Aquabacterium sp. OR-4: one gene and its partner. The protein of the gene in region 1 interacts with the protein of each later gene in a pairwise test. Links are inferred from orthologs where the notes say so. Each region holds a gene or a part of one and is shown on either strand. Other genes may lie near its edges. The genes, in order: recJ and N4G63_RS02580.

Region 1 (3,307 bases):
CTCTCGATGCGCACCACCTTGCCCAGCGTGTTGTCCAGCGTCTGCGCGTCGTCCTTGCGCGTGAAGCGGTCGCCCAGCGTGATGAACAGGCGCCCGTCCTGGCCGAAGGCCAGGCGCGAGCCGAAGTGCAGCCGGCTGGCCACGCGCGGCATCTGGCGGAAGATGACCTGCACCTCGGCCAGGCGCTCGGCGCCGGGCGCACCGTCGAGCCGGGCGCGGGCCACGGCGGTGCTGTTGCCGCCGTCGTCGGCGCCTTCGCTGTAGCTCCAGTAGACCAGGCGGTTGCTGGCGAACCGGGGGTCGAGCACCACGTCCAGCAGGCCGCCCTGGCCCTCGGCCACCACGGTGGGCAGGCCGGGCAGCGGCGGGCCCAGCTTGCCGTCGGCGGCCACGATGCGCATGCGCCCCGGCCGCTCGGTGACCAGCATGCGGCCATCGGGCAGGAAGGCCAGGCCCCAGGGGTTGACCAGGCCGTGGGCCACCGGCTGAGCCTTCAGGCTGCTGGCGGGCGCTTGCGCCAGCGCTGCCGGGCTGGCGCCCCCCAGCAGGCCGGCCGCCAGCAGCCCGTTGGCCAGCAGCAGCCCCGCACCGTGGCGGGCCCGGCGCAACAGCCGGCGGGCGCGCGCCAGGCCGGGCCCGGGCGCCAGGTGGATCAGGCCGGGCAGGCCGGCAGGGTGGGGCATCGAACGGCGGTGCTGCAACATCATGTTGCTGCTTCTACCACCATCTGGATGCGTTGTTGCCCCTGGAATTCATCGAGGCTCAGGCGGTAGGCCAGGCGCACGCGGGCGGGCAGCGGCTCGCTGTGGCCAAACCAGATCGCGTCGCGCAGCGTGCCGGCCTGGCCGCCGGTGCGCACGCGCAGCTTCAGGTGCTTCTCGCCCACCAGGCGCTGCTGCAGCACCTCGACCTCGTCGCAGAACACCGGTGCCGGAAAGCCCTGGCCCCAGACCTGGGCTTCGAGCGTGCCCACGGTGTGGGCGTTGAACCACTCGGCGGCCAGCGGGCCGTCGGTGGCCAGGCTGCGGTTCAGCGCCGCCGGCTGCAGCCATTCGGCCGCCACCCGGCGCAGGGCCTGGGCAAAGGTGGCCACCTGGTCTTCGGCCAGCGTGCAGCCGGCGGCCATGGCGTGGCCGCCGAACTTCTTCAGCACCCCGGGGTGGCGCTTGCTGACCAGATCGAGCGCATCGCGCAGGTGAAAACCGGCGATCGAGCGGCCCGAGCCCTTGAGCCAGCCGTCCTGCCCGCGCGCCAGCACGAAGGTGGGGCGGTGCAGGCGGTCTTTCAGGCGCCCGGCCACGATGCCCACCACGCCCTCGTGGAAGCTGTCGTCAAACAGCACCAGCGCGGGCGGCACGGCGGTGCTGAGGTCTGGCGCGGCCAGCAGGCGGTCGAGCTGCAGCTCGGCGGCCACGCGCATGTCGGCCTCGACCTCGCGGCGCTCGCGGTTGATGGCATCGAGCTGCTGCGCCAGGCGTGCCGCGGTGTCGGCGTCGTCGGTGAGCAGGCAGGAGATGCCCAGCGTCATGTCGGCCAGGCGGCCGGCGGCGTTGATGCGCGGGCCCAGCGCAAAGCCGAAGTCGAAGGCCGAGGCGCGGGCCGGCTGGCGTGCCGCGGCCTGGAACAGCGCCGCCACGCCCGGCTGCATGCGCCCGGCGCGCAGGCGCTTCAGGCCCTGGGCCACCAGGCGGCGGTTGTTGTCGTCCAGCGGCACCACGTCGGCCACGGTGCCCAGCGCCACCAGGTCCAGCAGCGCATCCAGGCGCGGCTGGCGAACCTGGTCGCCACCGGCGCCACCGGCGCCACCGGCGCCGCTGTCGGCCGCGAAGGCGCCGCGCGCGCGCAGCTCGGCGCGCGTGGCCAGCAGCACGTAGAACATCACGCCCACGCCGGCCAGGGCCTTGCTGGCAAAGTCGCAGCCGGGCTGGTTGGGGTTGACGATCACATCGGCGTCGGGCAACTGCACGGCACCGTGCTCGTCGATGGCGGGCAGGTGGTGATCGGTCACCAGCACCTTCAGGCCGCAGGCGCGGGCATGGGCCACGCCGGCGCTGCTGGCGATGCCGTTGTCCACCGTGACCAGCACGTCGGGCCGGTGCTGGGCGATGGCCAGGTCCACGATCTCGGGCGTGAGGCCGTAGCCGTGGATCTGGCGGTCGGGCACCACGTACTGCAGTTGCCCGGGCGCGGCGCCCAGCATGGCCAGGCCGCGCAGCGCCACGGCGCAGGCGGTGGCGCCATCGCAGTCGTAGTCGGCCACGATGCACAGGCGCTGCTGCGCGGCAATGGCATCGGCCAGCAGCACGGCGGCCTCGGCCGCGCCCTTCAGCGTGGCCGGCGGCAGCAGCCGGGCCAGGCCGTCGTCCAGGGCTTCGGTGCCGCGCACGCCGCGGGCGGCAAACAGCCGCGCCAGCAGCGGGTGCACGCCGGCCTGCTCGAGCGCAAAGGCCGCGCGCGGCGGCACGTCGCGCACGAACAGCTGCAGCCCTGCGCCCGGAGCGCCCGCGTTGCTTGTGGTCTCGTTGTTCATAGGGTTTCGAGCAGTGGCGCCGCGGCCACGCGCCGCGCGCCGAACCAGCGCTTCATCAGGCCGCGCGGCAGCGCCTCGTAGCGCTGCGCCTGGCGCTCGCCGGCCAGCGTGAGCGCCACCGCCTCGCCCGCCTCGGCACGCGCCAGCAGGGCGCGCAGCGGGCCGTCGTCGAGCTGGCCCCAGGCCTCGGCCCAGGCGGCCCAGTCCTCGGCCAGCGCGGGTTCGCGCAGGCGGTGGTCGCACTGCCAGTCGGGCGGCGGTGTGCCGGCCAGCGCGCGGCCGGTGCCCGACAGCCAGAACGAGTTGACCGGCAGCTTGCCGCGCGCCTCGCGCCGGGCGTTCACCGGATGGGTGTGCAGCAGCATCTGCGCCTCGGCCTGGCGGCGGCGAAAGGGCCGGGCCTGCGGGTGCGTGGTGAGCCAGGGGTCGACGTTGCGGCCGACCACGCGGTCGAGCGAGGCCGTGGGCAGCTCGGCCAGGCTGGCGTGGCGCAGGTACCAGCGCGTGGGTGCGCCCCACAGCAGGGCCCAGCCCTCGTCGTTGAACAGCGGCAGCAGCGCATCGAACAGTTCGCGCGCGTCGGCGTCGTCAAGGGCCAGGCCGGCGGGGTCCATCAGCGAAGCCTGCTCGGTGCCGAAGTGCCAGTGCGTGGGCGACAGCAGGCCCCAGCCGCGCGGCGCGTCGGCCGGGTCGTCGTCGATCGCCAGGCCGTCGCGCTGCGCGGCGGCGGCGGCCAGCGGCAGCAGGCCGTCGGTGACCGGCCAGCCGGCGGCGGCG
Region 2 (3,541 bases), on another replicon or contig:
CCGCTGGCATCGTCGGCCTCGATGTTGGGGTCGCAGGAGTGGTTGATCCACTTGGCCGAGTTGCCGTGCAGGCGGCCGTCGATCACCAGCTCGTCGCTGAGGTGGAAGTAGAAGGTGTGGTCGGGCTGCGACGGATCGTGCGGGTGGCGGCGCACCGCCTCATCCCAACCGATGATCTCGCCGGTGTACTCGATCACGAATTCGCCCTCGGCAATGGGCTGCAGCGCGTACATGCCCTTGCCGTGCACACCGCTGCGGCGCACCTGCAGCCGGCGGCCATGGCCCCTGGGCGCCGCCGTGGCCGCGGTGTCGGCATGGGCCTGCGATGGCACATGGCGGGCGGCCGGTGCGTGCGAGTCGGGATCGTGATCGTTGGCTTGCACGGCAAACTTCATTGGGTAAAGTGAATTCATGGGCGCGTGCGCACACCCGTACATGGGCGTGCGCGCGTGCGAGACTGCGGCGCGGATTGTAGGCACGGCCTCCCTGGCACAGGGCAAGGCACGGCCTGGACTCCCACCCGAGCGAGTTTGCCGACCCGAGACATGACCAAGACCCTCATCATTGCCGAGAAGCCCAGCGTGGCGCAGGACATCGTGCGCGCGCTCACGCCCACGGCCGGAAAGTTCGAGAAGCTGGCCGAGCACTTCGAGAACGAGCGCTACGTGGTCACCTCCGCGGTGGGCCATCTGGTGGAGATCAAGGCGCCAGAGGAGTACGACGTCAAGCGCGGCAAGTGGAGCTTTGCCCACCTGCCGGTGGTGCCGCCGCACTTTGACCTGGCGCCCATCGACAAGGCCAAGAGCCGGCTCAGCGCGGTGGTCAAGCTGGCCAAGCGCAAGGATGTGAGCGAGCTGATCAACGCCTGTGACGCGGGGCGCGAGGGTGAGCTGATCTTCCGCCTGATCGAGCAGTACGCGGCCGGCGCCAAGACCACGCTGGGCAAGCCGATCCGCCGCCTGTGGCTGCAGAGCATGACGCCGCAGGCCATCCGCGACGGTTTCGAGAAGCTGCGCAGCGACGAGCAGATGCAGGGCCTGGCCCATGCCGCGCGCAGCCGCAGCGAGGCCGACTGGCTGGTGGGCATCAACGGCACGCGGGCCATGACGGCCTTCAATTCGCGCGACGGCGGCTTCTTCCTCACCACCGTGGGCCGGGTGCAGACGCCCACGCTGTCGATCGTGGTCGAGCGCGAGGAAAAGATCCGCAAGCACGTGGCGCGCGACTACTGGGAGATCAAGGCCGGTTTTGCCGCGGCCGCCGGCGACTACGAGGCCAAGTGGTTCGACCCCAAGTACAAGAAGGGCGACGACCCCGATGCGCGCGCCGACCGCCTGTGGAACGAGGCCCAGGCCAACGCCATTGCCGACGCGGTGCTGGGCAAGAGCGGCACGGTCACCGAGGAAAGCAAGCCCAGCAGCCAGAGCTGCCCCGGCCTGTACGACCTGACCACGCTGCAGCGCGAGGCCAACGGCCGCTTCGGCTTCAGCGCCAAGACCACGCTGAGCCTGGCCCAGGCGCTGTACGAGAAGCACAAGGTGCTGACCTACCCGCGTACCGACTCGCGCCACCTGCCCGAGGACTACCTGGCGGTGGTGAAAGACACCTTCAAGATGCTGGCCGACGAAGACCTGCCCGGTCCGCTGCGCGCGCTCACCCAGCATGCCCGCAAGGGCCTGAACGAGGGCTATGTGAAGCCCAGCAAGCGCGTGTTCGACAACGCCAAGGTGTCGGACCACTTCGCCATCATCCCCACGCTGCAGGCGCCCAAGAGCCTCAGCGAGGCCGAGGCCAAGCTCTATGACCTGGTGGTCAAGCGCTTCATCGCGGTGTTCTACCCGTCGGCCGAGTTCCAGGTCACCACCCGCATCACCCAGGTCGAGGCGATGGGCCACACCCATCACTTCCAGACCAACGGCAAGGTGCTGGTCAACGCCGGCTGGCTGGCGGTGTACGGCAAGGAAGCGCAGACCGACGACGACAAGGACACCACCCTGGTGCCGGTGCAGCCCGGCGAGACGGTGGCCAACGAGCACATCAGCGTCAACGCGCTGAAAACCCGGCCGCCGGCCCGCTACACCGAGGCCACGCTGCTCAGCGCCATGGAAGGCGCCGGCAAGACCATCGACGACGACGAGCTGCGCGAGGCCATGGCCGAGAAGGGCCTGGGCACGCCAGCCACGCGCGCGCAGACCATCGAAGGCCTGATCACCGAGAAGTACATGCTGCGCGAGGGCCGCGAGCTGATCCCCACGGCCAAGGCCTTCCAGCTGATGACCCTGCTGCGCGGCCTGGACGTGGAAGACCTCACCAAGCCCGAGCTCACCGGCGCCTGGGAGCACCAGCTGGCCGAGATGGAGCATGGCCGCCTGAGCCGCGAGAAGTTCATGGAGGGCATCGCCGCCATGGCCGAGCGCATCGTCAAGAAGGCCAAGGAGTACGACCGCGACACCATCCCGGGTGACTACGCCACCTTGAAGGCGCGGTGCCCCAACTGCGGCGGCGTGGTGAAAGAGAACTACCGCCGCTTCACCTGCACGGGGGCCGAGGGCTCGACCGGCGCCGGGCCGTCCCAAGCCGGTCGAACCCCCTCGGGGGGCGGGGCCGGTATTCCGGCACCTGGGGGCGCCGAATCAGAGGGTTGCGGGTTCAGCATCACCAAGATCCCGGCCAGCCGCAGCTTCGAGCTGGCCGAGGTGGAAACCTTCCTGACCGACAAGAAGGTGGGCCCGCTGGAGGGCTTCCGCTCCAAGGCCGGCTGGCCCTTCACCGCCGAGCTGAAGCTGGTGCGCGACGACGAGATCGCCAACTGGAAGCTCGAGTTCGACTTTGGCGACGATGCCAAGGCCGGCGAGGGCGAGGGCGAGGCGGTGGATTTCTCGGGCCAGGAATCGCTGGGCAACTGCCCCAAGTGCAAGGGCCATGTCTACGAGTACGGCAGCAACTACCTGTGCGAGCACGCGGTGGGCGCCAACGTGACCTGCGACTTCAAGACCGGCAAGATCATCCTCACCCAGCCGATCAGCCACGACGAGGTGGGCAAGCTGCTGCGCACCGGCAAGACCGCCCTGTTCGACGGCTTCGTCTCCAACCGCACCAAGCGCAAGTTCAAGGCCATGCTGGTGTGGGACGAGAAGGAGGGCAAGGTGGGCTTCGAGTTCGAGCCGCGTGGCGACAAGGGTGCCAAGGGCGCCCCCGCCGCCAAGAAGACCGCCGGCCGCAAGGTGGCCGCGAAGAAGGCCGCCTGACCCGTGACCTGGCCCTGCCTGCGCGCCGCCGGTGCGCAGGCCTGCGTGCTCGACATCAGCGTCTCGCCCAACGGCAGGCGCACGGCTGCCGAGGGCTGGCACGACGGTGCCTTGCGCGTGCGCCTGGCCGCGCCGCCGGTGGATGGCAAGGCCAATGCCGCGCTGCTGGCCTGGCTGGCGGAAGCCATCGGCTGCCCCAGGCGCGATGTGAGCCTGCTGCGCGGCGACACCGCGCGCCGCAAGCAGCTGCGCATCGAGCGGCCCGAGGCCGAGCTGGCTGCGTGGCTGGCGAA

What was found.
Region 2: the proteins of recJ (region 1) and N4G63_RS02580 interact in binary tests that used the Escherichia coli proteins (3 or more experiments, as listed by UniProt). The link is inferred for Aquabacterium sp. OR-4 from one-to-one orthologs.

The regions. Positions count from the first base shown.
Region 1 is NZ_JAOCQD020000002.1:1,374,492-1,377,798, reverse strand. The notes cover bases 118-3,116. They hold recJ (single-stranded-DNA-specific exonuclease RecJ), read right to left. Parts: upstream 2,531-3,116; coding sequence 704-2,530; downstream 118-703. Other genes in these bases: N4G63_RS18310 (hypothetical protein), read right to left, coding at 2,527-3,116; N4G63_RS18320 (PQQ-dependent sugar dehydrogenase), read right to left, coding at 118-683. Also shown: more of N4G63_RS18320, read right to left, coding at 1-117; more of N4G63_RS18310, read right to left, coding at 3,117-3,307. UniProt on the Escherichia coli protein: Single-stranded-DNA-specific exonuclease.
Region 2 is NZ_JAOCQD020000001.1:636,820-640,360, forward strand. What follows is about bases 216-3,448. They hold N4G63_RS02580 (DNA topoisomerase III), read left to right. Parts: upstream 216-545; coding sequence 546-3,248; downstream 3,249-3,448. Other genes in these bases: N4G63_RS02575 (SET domain-containing protein), read right to left, coding at 216-332; N4G63_RS02585 (DUF167 domain-containing protein), read left to right, coding at 3,252-3,448. In the rest of the region: more of N4G63_RS02575, read right to left, coding at 1-215; more of N4G63_RS02585, read left to right, coding at 3,449-3,541.